Regions from separate parts of the Terrabacter sp. NPDC000476 genome, predicted to be linked through region 2. Evidence: riboswitches for the same ligand, from Rfam matches in the RefSeq annotation. Region 2 holds a riboswitch; the other holds the start of a gene.
The links. Region 2 has a riboswitch for cobalamin ahead of ABT295_RS03725 (SCO2322 family protein). Riboswitches for the same ligand answer to the same signal wherever they lie in the genome.
Positions count from the first base shown of each region.

Region 1 (6,919 bases), on a different contig from region 2:
CAGGTCGGGGCGGTGCGACGCGAGCTCCTCGAGCAGCACGTCGGGCACCGTGACCGTGGCCGACGCGAGCTCCGGTGCCGCCGCGAGCGAGACCCACGCGGCCAGCGTCCCGGGCAGCTGCGTGGCGTGCGACGGGCCCAGGTCGAAGGTGCTGTCGCCGCGGTCGGTGAGCACCGCCACCGCGGTCGCGCCCAGCCAGGCGTGGTGCAGGCGCACGCCCTCGTCGTCACCCACGACGACCTGGACCGAGCCCCACGACGCCGTCACGCCGGTGAGGGTCTCGCGCAGCCGGGGGTGCGGGCGGCCGTCGACGAGGACCCCGCCGGCCACGAGCCTCGCGACCGCGTCGCCCGGGGTCGAGCCCCCACCGGTGGGCGGGCGCGTGGGCTGCTGGGCGGTGCGCTCGGCGTGCTCGACGAGCACGCGGAAGGCCTCGACGTCGAGGCGCAGGTGCCCGGTCTCCGGGTCGAACGTCACACTCATGTCGGCTTTCCTCCCCTCGAGCCCGGACGCGCGTCACCGTCGTCCCCCGACGACGGCCGATGCCCATGATGGAGCCCATCGCCGCCGAATGGAGCAAAACGGGCAAATCGAACAGCCGTCGCGGTCGCGCTAGGGTCGCCGCTGTGATCGAGGTGGTGGGTGTGGGCGCTTCCGGGCTCGACTCCCTGGCCCCCGAGGCCCTCCGGGTGCTCGAGGCGGCCGAGGTCGTGGTCGGGGCCGAGCGGCACCTCGGCATGCTCGCCGCGCGACGTGGCCGTCGCCGCCTCGTGCCGTGGCCGTCGCCACTCGTGCCGGGGTTGCGCCGCACGCTCGAGGAGGCCGGCCCGGGCCGCGTCGTCGTGCTCGCGAGCGGTGACCCGCTCGTGTCGGGCATCGGGTCGACGCTCGTGCGCGAGCTCGGCGAGCAGGCCGTCCGCATCCACCCCGGCGTGTCGTCGGTGGCACTCGCCCGAGCCCGGATGCGTTGGGCTGCAGAGGATTCCGATGTCGTGACGCTGGTGGGCCGCGACGCCGACCTGCTGCGACGCCACCTCGCGCCCGGGGCCCGACTCGTCGTGCTCACCTCCGGCGCCGACGCGCCCGCCCGCGTCGCCGGCCTGCTCGTCGAGGAGGGGTATGCCGACAGCCACCTCACCGTGCTCGGCGACCTCGGCTCGCCGGACGAGAGCCGCGCCGACGGCGTCGCCGCGTCGTGGGACGGTCGTCCGGTCGCCCGGCTCCACCTCGTCTGCGTGCGCTGCGACGCCACGCCGTCGCGACGGCCGAGGTCGCTCGTGCCGGGCCTGCCGGAGTCGGCGTTCGAGCACGACGGCCAGCTGACCAAGCGGATCGTGCGGGCGGCCGCGCTCGCCCACCTCGCGCCGCAGCCCGGCGACGTCCTGTGGGACCTCGGCGCGGGCGCCGGGTCGGTCGGCATCGAGTTCGCCCGGGCGCACCCGCGCAACGAGGTGCACGCCGTCGAGCGCGACCCGGGCCGCGCCGAACGCATCCGGCGCAACGCCCGACGGCTCGGCGTGCCCGGCCTGCACGTCGTCGAGGCCGCGTCGGCCGACGCCGTGGCCGCGCTGCCCCGGCCCGACGCCGTCTTCGTCGGTGGGGGCGCGACGCGCCAGCTGCTCGACGCGTGCTGGAGCGCCCTCTCACCGGGTGGCCGCCTCGTCGTGCACGGCGTGACCGTCGAGACCGAGCTGCTGCTGCACGAGGCGCGCACGCGACTCGGCGGCTCGGTGAGCCGGATCGGTGTCGAGGACCTCGAGCCGATCGGCCGCCTGCACGGCTGGAAGCCGGCCCGGCCGATCGTCCAGTGGAGCGTCGAACGCCCTGTCCCCACACGAGATCCGGAGGTCGTCCCGTGACGGTCCACTTCATCGGCGCCGGCCCGGGTGCGGCCGACCTGCTCACCGTGCGCGCCGTGCGGCTCATCGCCGCCGCGCCCGTGTGCCTCTACGCCGGCACCTACATCGGTGCCGAGGTGCTCGCGCACTGCCCCGAGGGGGCCGAGCTCGTCGACACGCAGCGGCTCGACCTCGACGCGATCACGGCCCACTGCCTGCGCGCCCACGAGGCCGGCCAGGACGTGGCGCGCCTGTGCTCCGGCGACCCCTCGCTCTACTCCGCCGTGGCCGAGCAGACGCGCCGGCTCGACCGGCTGGGTGTGCCCTGGGACGTGACCCCGGGCGTGCCGGCCTACGCGGCGGCGGCGGCCCTCGTCGGCCGCGAGCTCACCGTGCCCGAGGTCGCCCAGTCGGTGGTGCTGACCCGGGTGCACCGCGACTCCACGGCGATGCCGTCCACGGAGTCGCTCGCGCACTTCGCGCGGTCCCGGGCGACGCTCGTGCTGCACCTCGCGATCCGCCACACCCGGTCGCTCGCCGCGTCGCTCGTCGGCGACTACGGCGCCGAGTGCCCGGTGGTCGTCGTGGCCGACGCGGAGCGGCCGAGCCAGCTCGTCCTGCGCGGCACCCTGACCGACATCGCCGACCAGGTCGAGGCCGCGGACCTGCGGCAGGCCGCCGTCATCCTCGTCGGGAGGGCGCTCGGTGCCCGCGACCACGACGACTTCGCCGAGTCGCACCTCTATGGCACGCGTATCTCAGGTGGACGCGAAAACGGCTGAGCCGCATACGAACTCGCGCTCTCGCCGAGGTCCCCATGGCGCGTGGCGAGCGGGTGTGTCAGGATGCGGGTGCCGCAGTGCACGGGAAGTCGGTGTGATTCCGACGTGGTCCTCGCCACTGTGACCAGGGAGCAAGTCCCCGACACCGCCACTGGCGACCTCGGGCCGGCACACGCCGGCGCACGGTCGCTGGGAAGGCTGGGGAGGCGTGACGATCTGGAAGCCAGGAGACCGGCTGCGGCGCGATCTGTCCACGAGGCATGGAAAGAAAGGGTCACTCTGCCATGACCACTGCTGCATCCGTCGTCCCCTCCAGCCGGTCCGGCGCGTCGATCCAGGTCCCCGCGTGGGCCTGGCTGCTGCTCGCCGTCGCCGTCTTCGCCGTCTACGTCGTCACGCAGGAGAACGGGGCGCTGCTCAGCGCTCCCGCTGCGGAGATGCTCCACGAGCTGACGCACGACGCGCGTCACGCTCTCGGCGTCCCCTGCCACTGAGGTGGGGCCGAGCTTCGGCTCCGTGCTGCGGCGCGGGGTCTGTGCCGGCGTGCTCGCCGGCCTCGCGGCCGCCGTCACGATCTGGCTCGTCGTCGAGCCCGTCATCCGTCGGGCCCTCGTCGTCGAGGACCTGCGCTCGGTGCACGGCGGCTCGTCCGCACCGGCGCACGGCGGGGGTGAGCCGCTCGTCTCCCGCACGGCGCAGGTCGTGGGCGGCGCCGCCACGTCGGTGCTCGTCGGCCTCGCGGTCGGTGTCGTCTTCGCCGTGGTCTTCGCCCGGGTGAGGGGCCGGCTCCCCGGCGGCAACGACGTCGGCCGATCCCTCGGCCTCGCCGCCGTCGGGTTCGCCTCGGTGAGCCTCCTGCCCGCCCTCAAGATCCCGGCGAACCCGCCTGCCGTGGGCGACCCGCAGACCGTCGGGCGGCGCACGCTGCTCTACGCCGTCGTGCTCCTGCTGGGCGTCGCGATCGCCCTCGTCGTGCCGGCGCTGGACCGTGCCCTGGCCCGGCGTGGGGTGTCGCGACCGACGCGCTCCGCGCTCGACGTCGTGGCCGCGGTCGCCCTCGTCATGGTCGTCCTCGTCGCCGTGCCGGGCTCGCCGGACGCCGTGCCGGCCGACGTTCCTGCGGCCCTGCTCTGGGACTTCCGCGTCGCCTCGCTCGCGCAGCTCGCGACCCTGTGGCTGACGCTCGGTCTCGCCTTCGGGCTCCTCGTCGAGCGGCTCGACCGGAGGGGGAGGGTGCCCGAGCGCGACGGCGACGTCGCCGTCGGGCCCGCGTGACGGCATACGTCGGCGGGGCCGGGTCGGACCGGTGCCTCGTGCGGGTCTGTCGGGACTGCTGCTGCGGCACGGAGTCGAAGCACCCGGGTGTCGACCACGACGGGCTGCTCGCCCGGCTGGAGGCAGCGGTCGCCGGCCACGCCCGGGTGATGCGCAGCGGCTGCCTGCTCGCCTGCGACGAGTCCAACGTCGTCGTCGTGACGCCGTCGCCCTCCGGTCGCCGCGCCGGGGGGCGGCCGGTGTGGGTGCGCGGAGTGCTCGACGACGCCATCGTCGACGCCGTCGCCGCGTGGGTCGTGCGTGGCGGGCCGGGCATCGCCGAGACCCCCGGCGCGGTGACGGAGGCGTCCTTCGCGCCGAGCGGGCTCGCCACGACGTGGGCGACCGTCTGACCGGGGAGCGCGGAAGGTCGGACCCCGCCCAGGGGCACCGACCTTCCGCGGTCCGGCCGTGAGGGGCGGCAGCCGCGCACCGGCGATGGTCGGATTAGTACCTTCGTCCGGGTTTCGACTAGTACCCCGGTTCCGCTTGGCTCGTCGTGACGCACCCGACCGGGTGCCTCACGACGAACCCATGGAAGGGACCACCCATGCGCACCACGACTCGGGGACTGCGGCGCGGAGGCGCCGCCCTCGCCGCCGGCACCCTGCTCGGCCTCAGCCTCACCGGCACCGCCGTCGCCAAGGGCGGCGAGCCGGGCGACGACGGCGGCCCCGCGGCCGCGGGCGGCACCGGCAACTACTCCGTCACCGTCAACGGCACGACGTACGACCCGGCCCCCGGCAAGGACGCGAAGGTGTCGGGCGCGCGGGTGCAGGGCGTCGTCACGGTGCGCGGCGTGCACACGACCTTCACCATCGACCCGGCCACCCTCGGCGTCTACGACTACACCCTGACCGGTGCGCCCTCCGCGGAGCGCATGGTGACGAGCCCGACGGTCGTCTTCGCGAGCAAGGTGCCGACGCTCTCCCCGGCGCAGCGGGCCACGCCGGTGCTCGACCTGCAGGTGCGGGACGACGCGCTCGTCGCCACGTTCCGCACGGCCGGCGGCAAGCTCAAGGTGCAGGCCAAGGACGCGCCCCAGGGCGGCATCTTCCAGATGGAGCCCGAGTACGGCACGCCGGTCACCCTGACGCACCGGCTCGGCCCGACGCTCTTCTACTTCGTCAACCCGTTCACCGGAAAGGTCAACTTCGGCAACGGGGTCGACGCCGTGTCGTCGGCGCAGAGCCCGAGCGGCGCGCACGAGATGCTGCTCGGCAAGGACAGCCCGCAGGTGGCGACGAAGACCTCGCAGACCGGCACGGAGACCACGTGGACGGTGACCTCCGGCGGCCGGATGGGCGGCGTGCTCGGCGAGGACGCCGTCGAGCTGAGCCAGGGCGCGACGAACTGCACGAAGGACTGCCAGGCGCAGAACCAGGTCCGCGGCTCGCTGCCGGTGCCCCCGGACCCGACGAACCCGACGCCGATCGGCGGCTGACCGCGCAGGGGCGAGGGGGAGGATGGAGCTGCGGCGCGCGTCAGCGCCGCAGCTCCATCCGGTGCTCCGGCGGCTCGTCGTCGGGCCAGTCGTCGGGCACGCCGCGGTCGACGAAGCCGGCGCGCGCGTAGGCCGCACGGGCCCGGTCGTTGTCGTGCCGGACCATGAGGCACGTGCCCCGGCCCTGCTCGTCGGCCCAGGCGGCGACCGCGTCGATGAGCGCTCGGGCGACGCCCGTGCCGCGCACCTCCGGTGCCACCCACATCGAGATCAGCTCGACCCATCGCTCGCCCTCGGGGGAGCCGCTCGCCACGCCGACGACGGCCTCCCCGTCGGTCGCGACGAGGGTGAGCGGCACGTCGGTGAGGCGGGCCCGCCAGCGCTCCTCGGGCGCGTCGACCCAGTCCTCGTGCCGCGAACCGAAGGCGGCGGGCGAGTCGGACAGCGACCGGAGCCGCACCTCGCGGAACGTCTCCCAGTCGTCCGGCCCGATCCGTGTCAGCTGCATCGGGCGAACCTAGCAAGCCGCCCCCGCCTGGTGACGGGGATGAGGCGCGGCCCGCTCAGCGGACGAACCTCGGCGTCCAGACCTGCCCGGCCTCCGTGACGCGGGTGCCGGAGGCGCAGACCACGACGAGGCACAGCATGTCGATCGTGGTGGGATCCAGCTCGCGCAGCGTCGTCACGAGCAGCGACTCCTCGGCCCGGCCGACGTCACGGCCCACGACGACGACGGTGTCGGCGTCGCGCTCCTCGAGGAACACCTCACGGGCCCGGGCGACCTGCTCGGTGCGGCTGCGCGAGGCGGGGTTGTAGAGCGCGACGACGAGGTCCGCGGCCGCTGCCGCGCGCAGCCGGCGCTCCACGACCTCCCACGGCTTGAGCCGGTCCGAGAGCGAGAGGATCGCGAAGTCGCCCCCGAGCGGTGCGCCGGCCCGGGCCGCGACGGCCTGGGCGGCGGTGACCCCCGGCAGCACGCGCACGGTCACGTCGCCGTAGCCGTGGATGTCCGCGGCCTCGAACACGGCGGAGGCCATGCCGAAGACGCCGGCGTCGCCACCGGACACGACGGCGACCCGCTCACCCGCGCGCGCCAGCTCGAGCGCGTGGCGGGCCCGGTCGACCTCGACGGTGTTGCCCGACGCGTGACGGGTCAGGCCCTCGCGCTGCGGCACGCGGTTGACGTAGGGCGCGTAGCCGACGACGTGGTCGACCTCGGCCAGGGCCTCGGACACCTCGGGCGTGAGCCAGCGGTCGGGACCCGGCCCGAGCCCGACGACGACCACCTCGCCGCGCGACATACCTGATGGGTCCGTATGCGGCACAGACGTTTCCGCAGCAGGCGACGTCAGCGCACGGCCGGCTGCGTCGGCTCGCAGGTCGTTGCCGGGGACGACGACCATCGACATGTAGGGCACGGTCGCCGCGTCGACGTCGGCGACGGGGAGCACACGCTCCGCGTCGGAGCTGGCGCGCTCGACGTAGCGCGCCTCGTCGAGGCGACCCGCCTGGCGCAGCGCCTCGCGCACGTTCTCGAAGGT
Region 1 is NZ_JBEPDF010000002.1:334,817-341,735, reverse strand. Features, by position in the region: gene ABT295_RS14020 (hypothetical protein) at 1-483, opposite strand, end outside; gene cbiE (precorrin-6y C5,15-methyltransferase (decarboxylating) subunit CbiE) at 645-1,859, shown strand; gene ABT295_RS14010 (cobalt-precorrin-4/precorrin-4 C(11)-methyltransferase) at 1,856-2,620, shown strand; cobalamin riboswitch at 2,679-2,874, shown strand; gene ABT295_RS14005 (CbtB domain-containing protein) at 2,905-3,114, shown strand; gene ABT295_RS14000 (CbtA family protein) at 3,116-3,895, shown strand; gene ABT295_RS13995 (hypothetical protein) at 3,892-4,287, shown strand; gene ABT295_RS13990 (hypothetical protein) at 4,485-5,378, shown strand; gene ABT295_RS13985 (GNAT family N-acetyltransferase) at 5,419-5,886, opposite strand; gene ABT295_RS13980 (precorrin-2 C(20)-methyltransferase) at 5,942-6,919, opposite strand, start outside.
Region 1: it holds a riboswitch for cobalamin, as region 2 does, so the genes downstream of both, ABT295_RS14005 (CbtB domain-containing protein) here and ABT295_RS03725 (SCO2322 family protein) in region 2, are expected to answer to the same signal.

Region 2 (6,919 bases):
ACCGCGGCGAGCACCCCGCCTGACAGCCGCCGCCTGAGCGCCGCCGCCCGACCGGGCGGCGGCCCAGCTCAGGCCTGGAGGTCGGCGAAGGCGAGCGGGGCCCGCGTCACGGCGTACGTCGCGAAGTAGAGCTTGGCGACCGAGCCGTCCGCGTCGCGCACCACCTCGAGCACCTCGCCGCGCTCGCGGCCCTCGACGGCCCGGAAGCGGTCCGGGCCCTCGGCGGCATATCGCGTCTCGGACAACGGGTCATGCTCGTCGAGGCGTGACCACAGCCCGCCGTCGCGCACGAAGAACGTGAGCGGCGAACCCTCCGACCACCAGAGCCCGAGCAGCTCGGCGAGCGCGGGCTGCTCCGACTCGGGCACCCAGGGCGCCGGGGCCGACGGCTCGGAGTCGAGCACCGCCTCGACGAGGTCGGTCGCGAGCGCGAGGGTCAGGGCGTTCGACGTCGCGTTGGCGAAGACGACCGCCCCGATGCCGTTGCGCCGGCGCACCCGCAGCCCGGTGAGGAAGCCGGGCATGGCACCGCCGTGGCCGACGAACACCCGGTCGCCGCGCCGGCCCATGCCGAAGCCGAGGCCGTAGGCGCCGCCCCACCCGTCGACGTCGGTCATGATGATCGGCCGGCACATCTCGTCGATCGTCTCCGGCCGCACGACGCGGTCGTCGGGGCGCGCGACGTAGGCGGCGTAGCGCGCCATGTCCGCGACCGTCGACCAGAGGCCGCCGAGGGGCGCCGTCGCGTTGAGCGTGAAGAGCGGCTCCTCGCTCGCCGTGCCGGCGTAGGGGTCGACCTGGTAGCCGATCGCGCGATCGGGCGCCGGCACGAGACCGGTGCGCGTCATCCCGAGCGGCTCCAGCACCCTCTCCTGCACGACGTGCTCCCAGTCCTGCCCGGTGACGCGCTCGACGACCTGGCCGAGCAGGCCGTAGGCGAGGTTGGAGTAGTGGAACGCGTGGTGGGCGGGCAGCACCTGCTCCGCCTCCTCGACGCCCGCGAGGAAGGCCTCGCGCTCCGGGGCCTCGAGGCTCTCCCAGATGTTGCCGACGGGCTCGCGCTGGAGGCCGGATGCGTGAGCGAGCATCTGTCGCAGCGGGACCCTTGCGTGCCGGGTGCCCGGCAGGTAGGTCTCCAGCGTGTCGTCGAGCGACAGCCTGTCCTCGTCGCGCAGCGACATCACCGTCAGGGCCGTGAAGGTCTTGGTGACCGAGCCGATCATGAACTGCGTGTCGTCGTCGGCGGGCGCCCCGGCGCCGCCCGCAGCCCCCGGCGCGCCGAGCCGGGCCGACCCGACGTGACCCGACCACACGAGGTGCCCGTCCCGCACGACACCGGCGCTGACGCCCGGCGACCGCCAGGAGCGCTGCGCCTCGGCGACGCGGTGGCGCAGGTCGCGCGCGAGCGCGTCGGAGAGCGGCTGCACCTCAGCGCTCACTCGGCCGCCCGCAGGCTCATCGGGCCGTAGACGACGGCGTCGTCCTCGCGGAGCGTGACGGACTCGACCCCGGCGGCGACGAGGTCGCGCCACGACTCGCCGAGGTAGTTCTCGGCGTCGCTCTGCGTCGGGAACGTCGTCGAGCTCAGGGCCTCCCCCGTCATCGGGTTGCCGTGGGCGTCGAGGTACAGCCAGGACCAGTCAGCACTCATGCCCGCCACCCTACGGGTCGGCCGTTTGACGCGCGGGGTGGCCGCGTGCCACGGTTCGCGTACCGAAGGACGATGGGGCAAGCCGGTGGGAATCCGGCGCTGACCCGCAACCGTGACGTCACCCGCAGCCGAACGAGGCGCGGACGACCAAGTCGGAAAACCCTCGTCCTGCCGGCTCCTTTGTCAGTCTGTCGTGGAATGCGGACCGGAGTCACCCGCCGGGGCCGCGCCAGCGCAGACCCGACACGGTGTCCGACCGCGAGGAGGAAACCGTGTCCCCTGTTCGTCGTGCCCCTCTCCGGGCCCTGCTCGTCGCCCTCGTCGCGGCGTGCCTCACCGCCCTCACGGTCGGGCCCGCGCAGGCCGCCGCCTACCGCTACTGGGGCTTCTACCAGCTCACCGACGGCGCCTGGGCCTTCGCGCAGAAGGGCCCGGACCAGACGGTGCCCAAGGACGGCAGCGTCGAGGGCTGGCGCTTCGCCGTCGCCGACGAGGCCTCCACCCGCTACCCCCGCGCCGTCCTCACCTTCGACGCGCTCTGCGCGAGCACGCCCGCCGAGTCGGGCAAGAAGCGCGTCGGCCTCGTCGTCGACTTCGGCCGGTCGGCCGACGCCGCCGACGCCGCCACTCCCCCGGAGCCCAAGGCCCTCTGCGCGGTCGTCGCGAGCGACGCGACGAGCGCCGCCGTGCTGGCCACCGCCGGCGACGTCCGCGTCGAGAAGGGCCTCGTCTGCGGCATCGCCGGCTACCCGGGCTCCGACTGCGGCGGCGCGGTCAAGGAGGTCACCCCGGAGGCCAAGGCCGCCGACCAGCCGGTGACGATCGCCGGCCCCGGCGCCACCCCGACGGCCGGCGCCACCCCGAGCGGCTCGGCCACGACCGCCGGCGACGTCGCCGCGGCGCCCGCGTCGTCGTCGACGGGTGGCAGCACGACGGCATACGTCGTCGGTGGCCTGCTGCTGCTCGCGCTCGTGGCCTACCTCCTCGTGCGCAGCCGCGCCCGGGCCCGCCGGGACGGCTGAGCGGGGGTCGGCGCCGCGATGGCGCAACGGGCGCGACTGCAGCACCCCGCAGCCTGGTGGCTGTGGGGGCTCGGTCTCGCCACGGCGGCGTCGCGCACGACCAACCCGCTCCTGCTCGTCGGGGTCATCGGCGTCTGCGTCCTCGTCGTCGCCGAGCGCCGCGACCCCGCCGTGGCCAACCCGCTGCCGGCCTTCCTCGCCATCGGCGCTGTCGTCGTCGCGTTCCGCGTCGTCATGACCGCGCTGCTCGGCAACGGCATCGTCGGCGGCACCGTGCTCTTCACGCTGCCGCAGGTGCCCCTGCCGGAGTGGGCGGCCAGCATCCGCCTCGGTGGCCCGGTCACGCTCGACGCGATCCTGTATGCCGTGTACGACGCCCTCCGCCTCGCCGCAGTGCTCGCGTGCCTGGGTGCGGCGAACGCGCTGGCGAGCCCGCGCCGGCTGCTGCGCTACCTGCCCGCCACCCTCTACGACGTCGGCACGGCCGTCGTCGTGGGCCTGACCTTCGCGCCGCAGCTGCTCTCGGACGCGCGTGACGTGCGCGCGGCCCGCACCCTGCGCGGCCGCGACGGCCGCGGGGTGCGCGAGCTGGCCCGGCTCACCGTGCCGGTGCTCGAGACCGCCTTCGAGCGCTCGCTCGGCCTCGCGGCGTCGATGGAGTCGCGGGGCTACGGCCGCTCCGTGCGGTCGAGCTCCACGTCACGCCGCGCCGCCACCACGCTGGCCCTCGTCGGTCTCGTCGGCGTCGTCGCCGGCCTCTACGGGCTGCTCGACGCCTCCGCCGGCGGGCTGCTCGGCCTCCCGCTGCTCGCCCTGGGTGCCCTCGTGGCGGCGTCGAGCCTCGCCGTCGGCGCCTCGCGCGACGGGCGGTCGGGGCACCGGCGTGACCGGTGGGCCTGGACCGAGACCGCGACCGTGGTGGCCGGAGCCGTGCCGGCGGCGGCGCTCGTGGTCGCCTCCACGCGCGGGTGGGACGGGGTGACGCCCGCCCAGCAGGCCGGGCTCCCCGCCGTCCCGCTCATCGCCGTGCTCGCCCTCCTCGTGGCCGCGCTGCCCGCGTGGCTCACCCCGATGCCCCGAGAGGTGGCCCCGTGATCACCTTCGACCACGTGTCGGTGCAGTATGCCGACGCAGCCGCTCCCAGCCTCCGCGACGTGACGCTGGAGGTGCCCGAGGGCGAGCTGGTGCTCGTCGTCGGGCCCACCGGCAGCGGCAAGTCGACGCTGCTGCGCACCATCAACGGGCTCGTGCCGCACTTCAGCGGCGGCACGTTGCGCGGACGGGTCACCGTCGACGGCCTCGACACGGCGGAGCACCGGCCGCGCGACCTCGCGACCGTCGTCGGCCTCGTCGAGCAGAACCCGACCTCGACCTTCGTCACCGACGTCGTCGAGGACGAGGTCGCCTACGGCATGGAGACGCTGGGTCTCGACCCGACGACGATCCGCCGCCGCGTCGAGGAGACCCTCGACCTCTTCGGCCTCACCCCGCTGCGGGCCCGGTCGTTGCGGGCGCTCTCGGGCGGGCAGCAGCAGCGCGTCGCCATCGCGGCCCTCTTCGCCGCCGGGCCGCGCGTGCTCGTCCTCGACGAACCGACGTCGGCCCTCGATCCCGTTGCGGCAGAGGAGGTCCTGGCCTCGCTCCACCGCATCGTGCACGACCTCGGGGTCACGGTCGTGCTCGCGGAGCACCGCCTCGAGCGCGTCGTGCACCACGCCGACCGGGTCGTGCTCGTCGACGACGGGCGCGTGTCGGAGCTGCTCGACCCGGCCGAGGCGATGCTGCGCTCGCAGATCTTCCCGCCGGTCGTCGGCCTCTCCCGGCTCGTCGGGTGGTCGCCGACCCCCCTGTCGATCCGTGACGCGCGGCGGAAGGCCGCGACCCTGCGCGACACGCTCGGCGCGAGCACGCCGCGGCCGACGGCCGACCTGCGCCTCATCGGGCCCGGCGACGCCGTGGCGGTCACGGGGCTCACGGTCTCGCGCGGCGGCCGGGTCGTGCTCGACGGCGTCGACCTCGACGTGGCCCGCGGCTCCATCACGACGCTCATGGGGCGCAACGGTGCGGGCAAGTCGACCCTGCTCGGGGCGCTGGCCGCCCAGCACCGACTCACGCGCGGGCAGGTGCGCCTCGGCGCCGACGGCGTCGACCCGCATGCACGGAGCCCGCGTGAGCGCGTGCGCACCGTCGGGCTCGTGCCGCAGCAGCCCGAGCTGCTCCTCTACGCCGACTCGGTCGCCGCGGAGTGCACCGCCGCCGACGAGGACTTCGCCGTGCCGGCGGGCACGGCCCGGGCGGTGCTCGACCGGATCTCGGACGGTGTCGACCCCGACCTGCACCCGCGCGACCTCTCCGAGGGGCAGCGGCTCGAGCTGGCCCTCGCCGTGATCCTCGCCGGCTCCCCCGAGGTGCTCCTGCTCGACGAACCGACGCGAGGCCTCGACTACGGCGCCAAGAAGCGGCTCGGCGAGGTGCTCACCGGGCTCGCCGCGCAGGGCACCACCGTCGTCCTCGCCACGCACGACGTCGAGCTCGCGGCCGAGGTGGCCGACCGCGTCGTCATCCTCGCGGACGGGGAGGTCGTGACCGACGGGCCGGCACGCGAGGTGCTGGCCTCCTCCCCCGCCTTCGCGCCACAGGTCACGAAGGTCCTGCTCCCGCAGACGTGGCTCACGGTGGCCGAGGTCGCCGGGGCGCTCGGGCGGATCGCGTGACCTCGCGCCGCGTCATCCCGCTGCGCTGGCCGGCCGTCGTGGCCGTCGCCGTCGTCGGGCTCGTCGGCCTCGTGGCCTTCACGTGGCCCTTCTTCGCCACGGGCGACGTCGCGCGCGACCACGGCAACGACGCGCCCTGGTTCTTCGCCGTCCTGCTCGCGCTGCTCGCCGTCGTGTGCCTCGCGGAGGTGACGGCCGGGCGCCTCGACGCGAAGACGATCGCCGTGCTCGGTGTGGCGGCCGCTGCGGGCGGCGCCCTGCGCCTGCTCAGCGCGGGCACGGCCGGGCTCGAGCCGATGTTCTTCGTCGTCATCGTCGCCGGGCGGGTGCTGGGCCCGGGCGTCGGCTTCGTGTCCGGGTCCCTCGCGGTCACGACCGGAGCCCTGCTCACGGGCGGTGTCGGGCCGTGGCTGCCGTTCCAGATGATCTGCGCCGGTGGCATCGGGCTCGGGGCCGGGCTGCTGCCGGGACGCGCGGGCGGGCGCACCGAGCGGTGGTCGCTCGCGGCCTACGCCCTCGCCACGGGCCTGGCCTTCGGGGTGCTCATGAACCTGTGGTTCTGGCCCTTCCTCGGCACCAACGCCCCGAGCGGCATGGGCTTCGTGCCGGGCGCCCCGCTGACCGAGAACCTCGGCCACTACGGGCTCTTCTACCTCGCGACGTCGCTGGGGTGGGACGTGCCGCGTGGCGTGCTCAACGCCGTGCTCGTCGTCGTGGCCGGCCCCGCTCTGCTCCGTGTCTTCCGCCGCGGCGCGCGGCGGGCCGCCTTCGGGACTCCTGTCGCGTTCGAGCCGGCGTCGGGAGCCACGGCCCCCGCCCCGGGAGCCGCCGCCCCCGCCCCGGGAGCCGCTGCGCCGGGGCCCCAGCGGTTGCACGGCGCGGAGAACAGCCGGTGAGCACTCCCCCGGGGCGGGTGGACGTGCCCGGCCCGGCCCGTCGGGCCGCGACCACCACTCTCGTCACCGGGCCCGTGCGCAGCGGCAAGAGCCGACACGCCGAGGACCTCGTCGACCTGCTCACCGCGCACCCCGGCGAAGCCACGTACGTCGCGACCGGCCGCCGGGCGGATCCGAGCGACCCCGAGTGGAGCCGGCGGGTGGCGGACCACCGGGCCCGGCGCCGGGGGTCGTGGCGCACCGTCGAGACGACCGACGTCGTCGCGGCCCTCGCCGCCGCCACCGGACCCGTCCTCGTCGACTGCCTCGGCACGTGGCTGACGGCCGTCGTCGACGGTGCGGGGTGGGACGACCTCGTCGTCGCCGCGGCGACGGTCCGGCGCGAGGGCGACCGGCTCGTCGCGGCACTCTGCGAGACGACGGTTCCCGTCGTCGTGGTGACGAACGAGGTCGGCTGGTCGCTGGTGCCCACGACGGCGTCCGGGCGGCTCTTCCAGGACGAGCTCGGCCGGCTCAACGCCCTCGTCGCCTCCGTCGCGGCGCACGTGCACCTCGTCGTCGCCGGGCGCGTCGTCGACCTCACGGACGCCCCGGTCGTGGCCGCACAGCCAGGTGGCGGGGCCACGCGTGCGTGAC
Region 2 is NZ_JBEPDF010000001.1:795,852-802,770, forward strand. Features, by position in the region: gene ABT295_RS03710 (DUF3043 domain-containing protein) at 1-23, shown strand, start outside; gene ABT295_RS03715 (serine hydrolase domain-containing protein) at 69-1,439, opposite strand; gene ABT295_RS03720 (hypothetical protein) at 1,436-1,651, opposite strand; cobalamin riboswitch at 1,676-1,834, shown strand; gene ABT295_RS03725 (SCO2322 family protein) at 1,924-2,673, shown strand; gene ABT295_RS03730 (energy-coupling factor transporter transmembrane component T) at 2,692-3,768, shown strand; gene ABT295_RS03735 (ABC transporter ATP-binding protein) at 3,765-5,387, shown strand; gene ABT295_RS03740 (ECF transporter S component) at 5,384-6,283, shown strand; gene ABT295_RS03745 (bifunctional adenosylcobinamide kinase/adenosylcobinamide-phosphate guanylyltransferase) at 6,280-6,918, shown strand; gene ABT295_RS03750 (adenosylcobinamide-GDP ribazoletransferase) at 6,911-6,919, shown strand, end outside.